Linked DNA regions of Variovorax sp. PBL-E5. The protein of the gene in region 2 binds, or shares a complex with, the protein of the main gene of each other region. Links are inferred from orthologs where the notes say so. Each region holds a gene or a part of one and is shown on either strand. Other genes may lie near its edges.

Region 1 (4,269 bases), 250 kb from region 2 along the record:
GAGCTGCACAGGTTGGTGTGGCTCAGCATCACGCCCTTGGGAAAGCCGGTGGTGCCGCCGGTGTAGAAGATGCCGGCGAGGTCTTCGCCGCGGCGCAGGGCGTCGGCCATCGGGTCGGCTTCGGCGATCAGCGCCTCGTAGCCGTGCATGCCCTTCGGCGCATCGCCGTCGCCGCAATGAATCACCTGGCGCAGGCTGCCCGACTGGTGGCGGAACTGCTCGACCATGGGACGGAAGGTCTCATCGACCAGCAGCAGCGTCGAGCCCGAGTCTTCCAGCGAGTACAGGATCTCCGCGGCGGACCAGCGGATGTTGCAGGGGTTCAGCACGCCGCCGGCCCAGGGCACCGCCATCTGGTATTCGAGGTAGCGGTCGGAGTTGAGCGACAGCATCGCGACGCGATCGCCGGTCTGCATGCCGAGGGCGCGCAATGCGCCGGCCAGGCGTGCGACGCGATCGGCCAGCGCGCGGAACGTGCGCTCTCGTTCGCCGAAGCGCACCGCGATCCGGTCGGGATGCTGCTGCACTGCGCGGTGCAAGGCTTGGGTGAGGTACATGCTGCGTCTCCGTTCGACCCCGGGATTGCGAGGTCTCCTTGGCTATGGGCTCATGGTAGAAACCGGCGGCCCCGCGCGCGATTGCGCAATGCGTCGATCCCATGGCAAAAGACCTCAATCCCTTGCTCGGCACGCCTTGATGCTGCGTCCTCCCGTCACGATTCCGATGGCCTTCGTGCAGGGCATGGTGTCCGGCGTGCAGGCACGCCATCAACCCTGCGACGCCTTCCTGGCCGGCGCTGGCATTGCGCCGGAACTGCTTCATCAGGTCGGTGCGCGCGTGACCGCGGACCAGTACGTGGCGCTGTTCCGACTCTTGATGGAAGGCCTCGACGACGAATGCCTCGGCTTCCTGTCGCGGCCTCTCAGGCGCGGCAGCCTGGCGCTGGTGATCCGCTCGGCCATCGGTGCCGCGACGCTGGAGGTGGCGATGCGCCGCATCGCGCGCAGCTTTCGCCTGTTGCAGGACGACCTTCTGCTGGTGCCGGTGCACGATGGTGCGCTGGCGGGTCTGGCCCTGCATTTCACCGAGGCGTCCGTCGCGCGCCCGACCTTTCTGCACGAGCTGTTGCTGCGCATCTTCTGGCGCCTGCTGGCCTGGCTGGTAGGCGGCCAGCTGCCTGCCGCAGGCTTCGACTTCGCCTTCGAGCGCCCGCTGCATGCGGCCAGCTACGGCAAGGTCTTTCCGGCGCCGCTGCAGTTCGAATGCCGCCACTCGGCGTTCTGGTTCGATGCGGCGCAATTGCAGTCGCCGGTGCGTCGCGATGAGGCCGCGCTGCGCGCCTTCCTGGCCGACGCGCAGACCCAGGTCATCGTGCCCCGGCGCGGCGACGACCTCGTCAGCGCGCGCGTGCGGGACCACCTCCAGCACACGCAGCCCGCGTGGCCCGAGCTCGCCGCGACGGCCGATGCGCTGCACATGTCGACGTCGACGCTGCAAAGGCGCCTCGCGAATGAGGGCGTTTCGTTCCAGTCGTTGAAGGACGAACTGCGACGCGACATGGCGATCGTGCGCCTCAACACCAGCACCGTGCCCCTGGCCACGCTGGCCTACGAGCTGGGCTTCGCGGACAGCGCGGCCTTCCAGCGCGCCTTCAAGGGCTGGACGGGCAGCGCGCCGGGCGCGTACCGCCGCGGCGGCCCCTGAACCGCTACCTGCCGGGTGGTGCGACGATCACCGGCGGCGGTGGCGGCACCGGCATCATGGGCGCACCGGGATTGAAGGGCGGCACCGGCACCGGCGGCACGCGCGGGATGGTGTTCCGCGGCACCGGCACCGGACTCTGCGTCGCGGCCGAGGGCTGCGTCGGCGAGGCGGCGCTTTCGGGCGTGGCGCGATCGCCGGTCGCCAGCGCGAGGTTGATGCCCTGCAGATCGTCCGCACTGAGCGTGCCGTTGGCCTGGCGCAGCTTGAGGTGGCCCAGCAGCACGTTGTAGCGCGCCAGTGCCAGGTCGCGCTTGGTCTGGTAGAGCTGGCTCTGTGCGTTGAGCACGTCGATGTTGATGCGCACGCCGACCTGGTAGCCGAGCTTGTTGGCGTCCAGCGCGCTCTGGCTGGAGGACTCGGCGGCTTCCAGCGCCTTGACCTGGCCCGCACCCGAGACCAGACCGAGGTAGGCGGCCCGCGTGGCCTGGGTGACGCTGCGGCGCGTGCCTTCGAGCACCGAGCGCGACTGGTCTTCGAGCGCCAGCGTTTCCTTGATGCGGTTCTCGGTCGCGTAGCCCGCGAACAGCGGCAGGTTGAACACCACGCCGACGGTGGCGGCGTTGATGCGCGAGCGGCCGGTGGTGGTGCTGGTGCCCTGCGGATTGTTGGCGACGTTGTAGCCCAGGGTCGCATCGAGCGTGGGCTTGTGGCCGGCCTCGGCCTTCTGCACTTCGAGCCCGGCCACGTCGACGCCGAGCCGGGCCTGCCGGATCGATGGATGCACGTCCTCGGCCTGGGCCACCCAGGCTTCCATGCTGGCCGGCGAGACCGTGGGCAGCACGACCGGCGCGGCCAGCGGCACCGGCACGCTGCCCGTGCGGCCGACCAGCTGGTCGAGTGCGATCTTCTTGACCTGCAGGTCGTTCTCGGCCGCGATCTCCTGCGAGACCACGAGGTCGTGGCGCGCCTGCGCCTCGCGCGTGTCGGTGATGGTCGAGGTGCCGACCTCGAAATTGCGCTTGGCGGAGGCCAGCTGCTCGGCCACCGCGGTCTTCTGCGCCCGCACCAGCGCGAGGCTGTCCTGGCTGCCGAGGACATCGAAGTACGCCTGGCTGACGCGCACCACCAGGTCCTGTTCGGCCGCGGTCAGCACGGCCTGTGCGATGTCGGCCTGGCGCTTGCCCTGCTCGTAGGTGGCCCAGTTCGCCGGCCGGTAAAGCGGCTGCGTGGCATTGATGCCGACGGTCTGCGTGCTGAAGCCGCGCGACACGTTGCTGCCGGGCACGTCGACATCGAGCTGGGTGCGCGTGTCGCCGGCCGACAGGCCGACGGTCGGCAGGATGCCCGCCTTGGCCTGCGCCGCGCGCGCGACACTGGCGTCGTACTGCGCGCGCGCGCCCTGGTAGCTCGCGTCGTAATCGCGTGCGGCATCGTAGAGTTCGATCAGGCTCTGGCCCTGGGCCGGCAATGCGATCGCTGCGGCGAACGCGGCCGCGAGCGCCGCGCAGAGAGAAGAAAGCCGGCGCACGGGCATGCAGGTCCTTGGATGGAATCAATAGCGCGGCACGGACGTGTCGTGCTGGGCCGACCAGGCATCGATGCCGCCGGCGATGTTCGCCACCGTGTCGAAGCCGCTCTGGGCCAGGAAGGCGGCCACGCGCTGGCTGCGCGCGCCGTGATGGCACAGGCAGGCGATGCGCTGGCCGGGGTCGAGCTCGGCCAGGCGGCCGGGGATCTCGTTCATCGGGATCGCAACCAGCGCGAAGCCCTGCGGCACCACGCTGGCGGTCTGCAGCTCCCAGGGTTCGCGCACGTCCAGCAGCACCGGCGCGGCGCCGGCATCGCGCGCGAACCAGGCGGCGACTTCGGCAGGGCGGATCTGTTCGATCATGAGGCGGGCCGGCTTCAGAAGTTGAAGCGCGAAGGCTCGGGGAAGCGCAAGAGGCGCGGCGCGACCGTGTCCCACGGCTGCGTGCTTTCCCACTTGCCTTCGCCGACGCGGGTGACGAAGTGGGCGCGCATCATCGGCTCTTCGCCGACGATCGCAGCCAGCCGTCCGCCCATCTTCAGCGAGCCCAGCAGGCCTTGCGGCACGCGCGCCACCGAGCCGCTCAGCACGATCACGTCGAAGGTCGGCCCGCTGGGCAGCGGCACCGCACCATCGGCAACGCGCACCTCGACGTTGGCCACACCGTTGCGCCGCAGGTTCTGCGTGGCGATGGCGGCGAGGCCGGGGTCGATCTCGAGTGTCAGCACTTCGGCCGCGCGGTGCGCGAGCAGGGCGGCCATGAAGCCGGAGCCGGTGCCGATCTCGAGCACCGAGTCGGTCTTCTGCACATGCAGGTCCTGCAGCATGCGCGCCTCGACCTTCGGCGACAGCATGCACTGGCCCGGTTCGCGGGCGCCCTTGGCACCTTCCAGCGGGATCTCCATGTCGAAGAAGGCGAGCGGCCGGTGGGGCGGCGGCACATAGTCTTCGCGCCGGATCTGCGCCAGCAGGTCGAGGATCTCGAGATCGAGCACGTCCCAGGGGCGGATCTGCTGCTCGATCATGTTGAAGCGCAG
Region 2 (4,317 bases):
TGCTGACCGCAGTGAAGCCCTTGAATTCCTTGGTGAGCTGGCGCGTCTCGAGAATGATGTCGCTCATCTCGCGCGGTCGCCCGGGTGCTGGCAGGAAAGGTCGTTCATGCGGTCCATGTGTGCACACCATCATGGTTGTGCGGACCGCATTGTTTGCAGCGCCGGCGAGGATTGCCTACTGGGGCAAATGCCTACATGTCGCTCGCCCCCAGGCTGCGCGCACTTCGTGTCGCTTCGCCAACCCCCTGCCGGGGGCGGCGCGGCCGCTTCGGGCGGCCGTGCGCAGCGCGCCTTTGGCAAAACGCTAGTGCGCGCCCGCGGCTGCATCCGAAGCACCCGCGCCGCGCGATGGCTTGGCGAGCCAGACCAGCGGGATCAGCACCAGGAACAGCACCGCCGAACCATAGAACAGGTCGTTCGCGGCCAGCATGAAGGACTGCTGGTCGACCAGCCGATTGATCTGGCCCAGCACCTGCTCGGCGCTGAAGCCGCCGCTGGCGAGCCCGGCCATCGCGCTGTTCGCTGCCGCGCTGCCCTGGTTGACCGACTCGACCAACTGGGCGTGGTGCAGCGCGGCCCGGTTCTCCCACACGGTGGTGGCGATCGACGTGCCGACGGCGCCCGCGGTGATGCGCAGGAAATTCGACAGGCCCGACGCCGCCGCGATGCGGTCGGGTTCGAGGCCCGAGAGCGTGATCGTCACCAGCGGGATGAAGAAGAAGGCCATCGCGACGCCCTGGATGATGGTCGGGATCATGATGGTCCCGAAGTCGGCCGAGGTGTTGAAGTTGGAGCGCATCCACAACACCAGCGCGAAGACCAGGAACGAGAAGGTCGCGTAGCGCCGCGGATCGATCTTGCCCACCGTGAGCCCGACGATCGGCGAGAAGAAGATCGCCAGCAGCCCGACGGGCGCCATGATCATGCCGGCCTGTGTCGCCGTGTAGCCCATCCATTGCTGCAGCCACAGCGGCAGGATCACGACGTTGCCGAAGAACAGGCCGTAGGCCACCGCCGTCGCGAACGCGCCCGACCAGAAATTGCGCCGCTTGAACAGTGAAAGATCGACCACCGGATGCTTGTCGGTCAGCTCCCAGATCAGGAAGAAGCAGAAGCCGACCACGGCGATGATCGCCAGCGTCAGGATGACGGACGAGTGGAACCAGTCGAGCTCCTTGCCCTTGTCCAGCATCAGCTGCGTGCAGCCGACCCAGATCACGAGCAGCGCCAGGCCGACGCCGTCGATCGGCACCTTGCGCGTCGCGCTTTCGCGCTTGCGGTAGATGCCATAGGTGATGGCTGCGGACAGCAGGCCGACCGGAATGTTGATGTAGAAGATCCACGGCCACGAGATGTTGTCCGTGATCCAGCCGCCCAGCAGCGGCCCCATGACCGGCGCCACCAGCGTGGTGATCGACCACATGGCCATCGCGAGGCCCGCCTTGGCGCGCGGATAGCTCGACAGCAGCAGCGTCTGCGACAGAGGGATCATCGGTCCCGCGACGAAGCCCTGCAGCGCGCGGAACGCGATCAGCATCGTCATGTTGGGCGCGAGGCCGCACAGCCACGAGCTGATGATGAACAGCAGCACGCTGGTCAGGAACAGGCGCACCGGGCCGAAGCGCTGCGTCAGCCAGCCGGTGAGCGGGACCGCGATGGCGTTCGACACCGCGAAGCTCGTGATGACCCAGGTGCCCTGCGTCGAGCTGACGCCGAGGTCGCCGGCGATCGCCGGCAGCGAGACGTTGGCGATCGACGTGTCGAGCACGTTCATGAAGGTCGCGGCCGACAGCGCGATCGTGCCCCAGATGCGGGCCGAGCCCTCGAGCGGGGGCAGCGGTGCGGCGGCGGGCGAAGCGGTGGCCATCTCGCGCGCGGACCGTGTCAGCTCGGGCTGGCCTGCGAGGCGACGGCGCTCGCCGGCACGGCAGCCTTCGGCCTGGCGGCGCTCGCCACCGGCGGCGCATCACGACCGATGTTGGCGGCGACGATGCGCTGGACCTCGGCGTCGGCGCCGTGATCGAGCTGACTGTAGACCTGCGTCTGACTGGCCGGCGTGGTGCGCGGCGCATCGGCCAGCATCTTGCCGTCCTGCTGCCGGACATCGATCTCGGCATCCATCGAGAGGCCGACCCGCAGCGGATTGGCCTTGATCTGCTCGGCGTCGAGTGCGATCCGCACGGGCACGCGCTGCACCACCTTGATCCAGTTGCCGGTGGCGTTCTGCGCCGGCAGCAGCGCGAAGGCCGCACCGGTGCCGACACCGAGGCCGGCCACGCGGCCGTCGTACTCGACCTTCTTGCCGTACAGGTCGGCCGTGAGCTTCACGGGCTGGTCGATGCGGATGTTGCGCAGCTGCACTTCCTTGAAGTTGGCATCGACCCAGACCTGGTTGAGCGGCACGATCGACATCATCGGCGTGCCCGCGGCCACGCGCTGACCGAGCTGCACGGTACGCTTGGCGACGTAGCCGTCGACCGGCGCCGGCATCGCGACGCGCTGCGTGGCAAGGTAGGCCTCGCGCACCTTGGCCGCGGCGGCCAGCACGCTGGGGTGCTCGGCGACGCTCGTGCCTTCGGTCAGCGACTGGTTGCTGGCGAGCTGTTCGCGCGCGGAGACCACGCCGGCCTGCGCCGCTGCCAGCGCGCTCTTCGCATTGGCCAGCGCGGTCTCGGAATGGTCGAGTTCTTCCTTGGACACCGCGCCGTTGCCGGAGAGCGCCTGACGGCGCTTCAGGTCGTCCTGCGCACGCGCGATGTCGCTCTGCGCCTTGACGATGTCCGACTGGCGCAGCGTGACCTGCGCGGCCAGCGAGCCGTTGTTGGCATACAGGGTGCGGACCTGGCGCACGGCCTGCGCGAGCGCGGCTTCGGCCTGGTCGAGCGCGACCCTGGCGTCGGCCGGATCGAGCTGCACCAGCGGCTGGCCGGCCTTCACGAGGTCGGTGTCGTCGGCCATGACGGCCGTCACCGTGCCGCTGATCTGCGGCGTGATCTGGATCACGTTGCCCTGCACGTAGGCGTTGTCGGTCGATTCGTAATGGCTCGCGACCAGCCATTCGTACAGGCCCCAGCCGGCACCGGCCAGGACCACGACCACGGCGAGGCCGGTCAATGCGCGGCGGCGCTTGCTGTTGGGGGCCGGCGTGCCGGCGGCTGATTCGACCGGGACGTCGGGGTTGGTGCTGGTGTTGTCCATGAGTGTCTTTCGGGATTCGCTCGGTGTTCAGGGGTGCGTGCTGGCGGAGGACAGCGCGGCGGTCTCGACGGAAGGCTGGTAGCCGCCACCGAGCGCGCGCGCCAGGGCGACCTGCGTGTCGAGCGCGCGCGCGGCCAGATCGACGGCCTGGGCGCGCTGCGCCAGAACGGTGGTCTCCGCCGTCAGCACGTTCAGGTAGTTGCCGAGACCCGCGCGGTAGCGCTGCACGGCGATGTCGTAGGCAGACTCGGCGGCCGCCTGGGCGTCGCGCTGCTCGACCTGCTGCCGGCCGATCGATTGTGCGCTGGCGACCTGGTCGGCCACGTCGCGCACGGCATCGAGCACCGTCGCGTTGTAGCTTTCGATCGCGGCATCGAGATCGGCGGCCTTGCCGCGCAGATTGGCCCGCAGCTTGCCGGCCTCGAAGATCGGCAGACGGATGGCCGGGCCCACGCCCCACTGCTGGCTGTCCGACTTCATCAGGTTGCTGAAGCCGATGCTCTGGAAGCCGGCGAAGGCCACCAGGTTGATGTTGGGATAGAACTGCGTCCTCGCATTGGCGACGTCGCGCGTCGCGGCTTCGACGCGCCAGCGCGCCGCGGCGATGTCGGCCCGGCGGCCGAGCAGGTCGGCCGGGATGGTGGGCTGCAGCGCGATGGGCTTGATGTCGGCGAGCGCCGGCGCCGTCAGCGACTGCGTCGCGTTCGGGTGCGCGACCCATGCTTCGAGTGCGTGGCGCGTGATCTCGACCTGCTCGTTCAGTGCCTCGATCTGCTGGCGCGCCTGCGGCAGGCCGCCTTCGCTCTGGCGCAGTTCGAGGCGGGTGTCGAGGCCGGCGGAGACGCGGTCGCGCACCAGCGCGAGCGTTTCCTGGCGCTGGGCCAGCGTGCGCTGCGCCACCGCGAGCTGGCCCGACAGCCGCGCCCACTGGAAGTAGCTGCGCGCGACGTTGCTGGCCAGCAGCACGCGGGCGGCCTCCTGGTCCGCCGCAGCGGCGTTGGCGGCACCGATGGCGGTGTCCAGCGCGGAGCGGTTCTTGCCGAAGAAATCGAGTTCCCAGCTGCCATTGAGCTGCAGCGTGCCGGTCTCCTGGACCGACCCGCCGAGCGGCGCCGGATA

What was found. Proteins that work in one complex are often made in the same cells at the same time.
Region 1: the proteins of WDLP6_RS16175 (region 2) and WDLP6_RS17435 are in contact, whole or in part, in a cryo-EM structure (PDB 8ZAL), measured with the Escherichia coli proteins. The link is inferred for Variovorax sp. PBL-E5 from one-to-one orthologs.

What each region holds. Positions count from the first base shown.
Region 1 is NZ_LR594671.1:3,581,528-3,585,796, reverse strand. What follows is about bases 974-3,869. They hold WDLP6_RS17435 (TolC family outer membrane protein), read right to left. Parts: upstream 3,239-3,869; coding sequence 1,709-3,238; downstream 974-1,708. Other genes in these bases: WDLP6_RS17425 (protein-L-isoaspartate O-methyltransferase family protein), read right to left, coding at 3,610-3,869; WDLP6_RS17430 (rhodanese-like domain-containing protein), read right to left, coding at 3,257-3,595; WDLP6_RS17440 (AraC family transcriptional regulator), read left to right, coding at 974-1,704. Also shown: WDLP6_RS17445 (long-chain-fatty-acid--CoA ligase), read right to left, coding at 1-557; more of WDLP6_RS17440, read left to right, coding at 697-973; more of WDLP6_RS17425, read right to left, coding at 3,870-4,269. UniProt on the Escherichia coli protein: Outer membrane channel, which is required for the function of several efflux systems such as AcrAB-TolC, AcrEF-TolC, EmrAB-TolC and MacAB-TolC. These systems are involved in export of antibiotics and other toxic compounds from the cell.
Region 2 is NZ_LR594671.1:3,330,429-3,334,745, forward strand. Bases 1,042-3,985 are described here. They hold WDLP6_RS16175 (efflux RND transporter periplasmic adaptor subunit), read right to left. Parts: upstream 3,199-3,985; coding sequence 1,885-3,198; downstream 1,042-1,884. Other genes in these bases: WDLP6_RS16170 (DHA2 family efflux MFS transporter permease subunit), read right to left, coding at 1,042-1,867; WDLP6_RS16180 (efflux transporter outer membrane subunit), read right to left, coding at 3,226-3,985. Also shown: WDLP6_RS16165 (ABC transporter ATP-binding protein), read right to left, coding at 1-67; more of WDLP6_RS16170, read right to left, coding at 305-1,041; more of WDLP6_RS16180, read right to left, coding at 3,986-4,317. UniProt on the Escherichia coli protein: Part of the tripartite efflux system EmrAB-TolC, which confers resistance to antibiotics such as CCCP, FCCP, 2,4-dinitrophenol and nalidixic acid. EmrA is a drug-binding protein that provides a physical link between EmrB and TolC.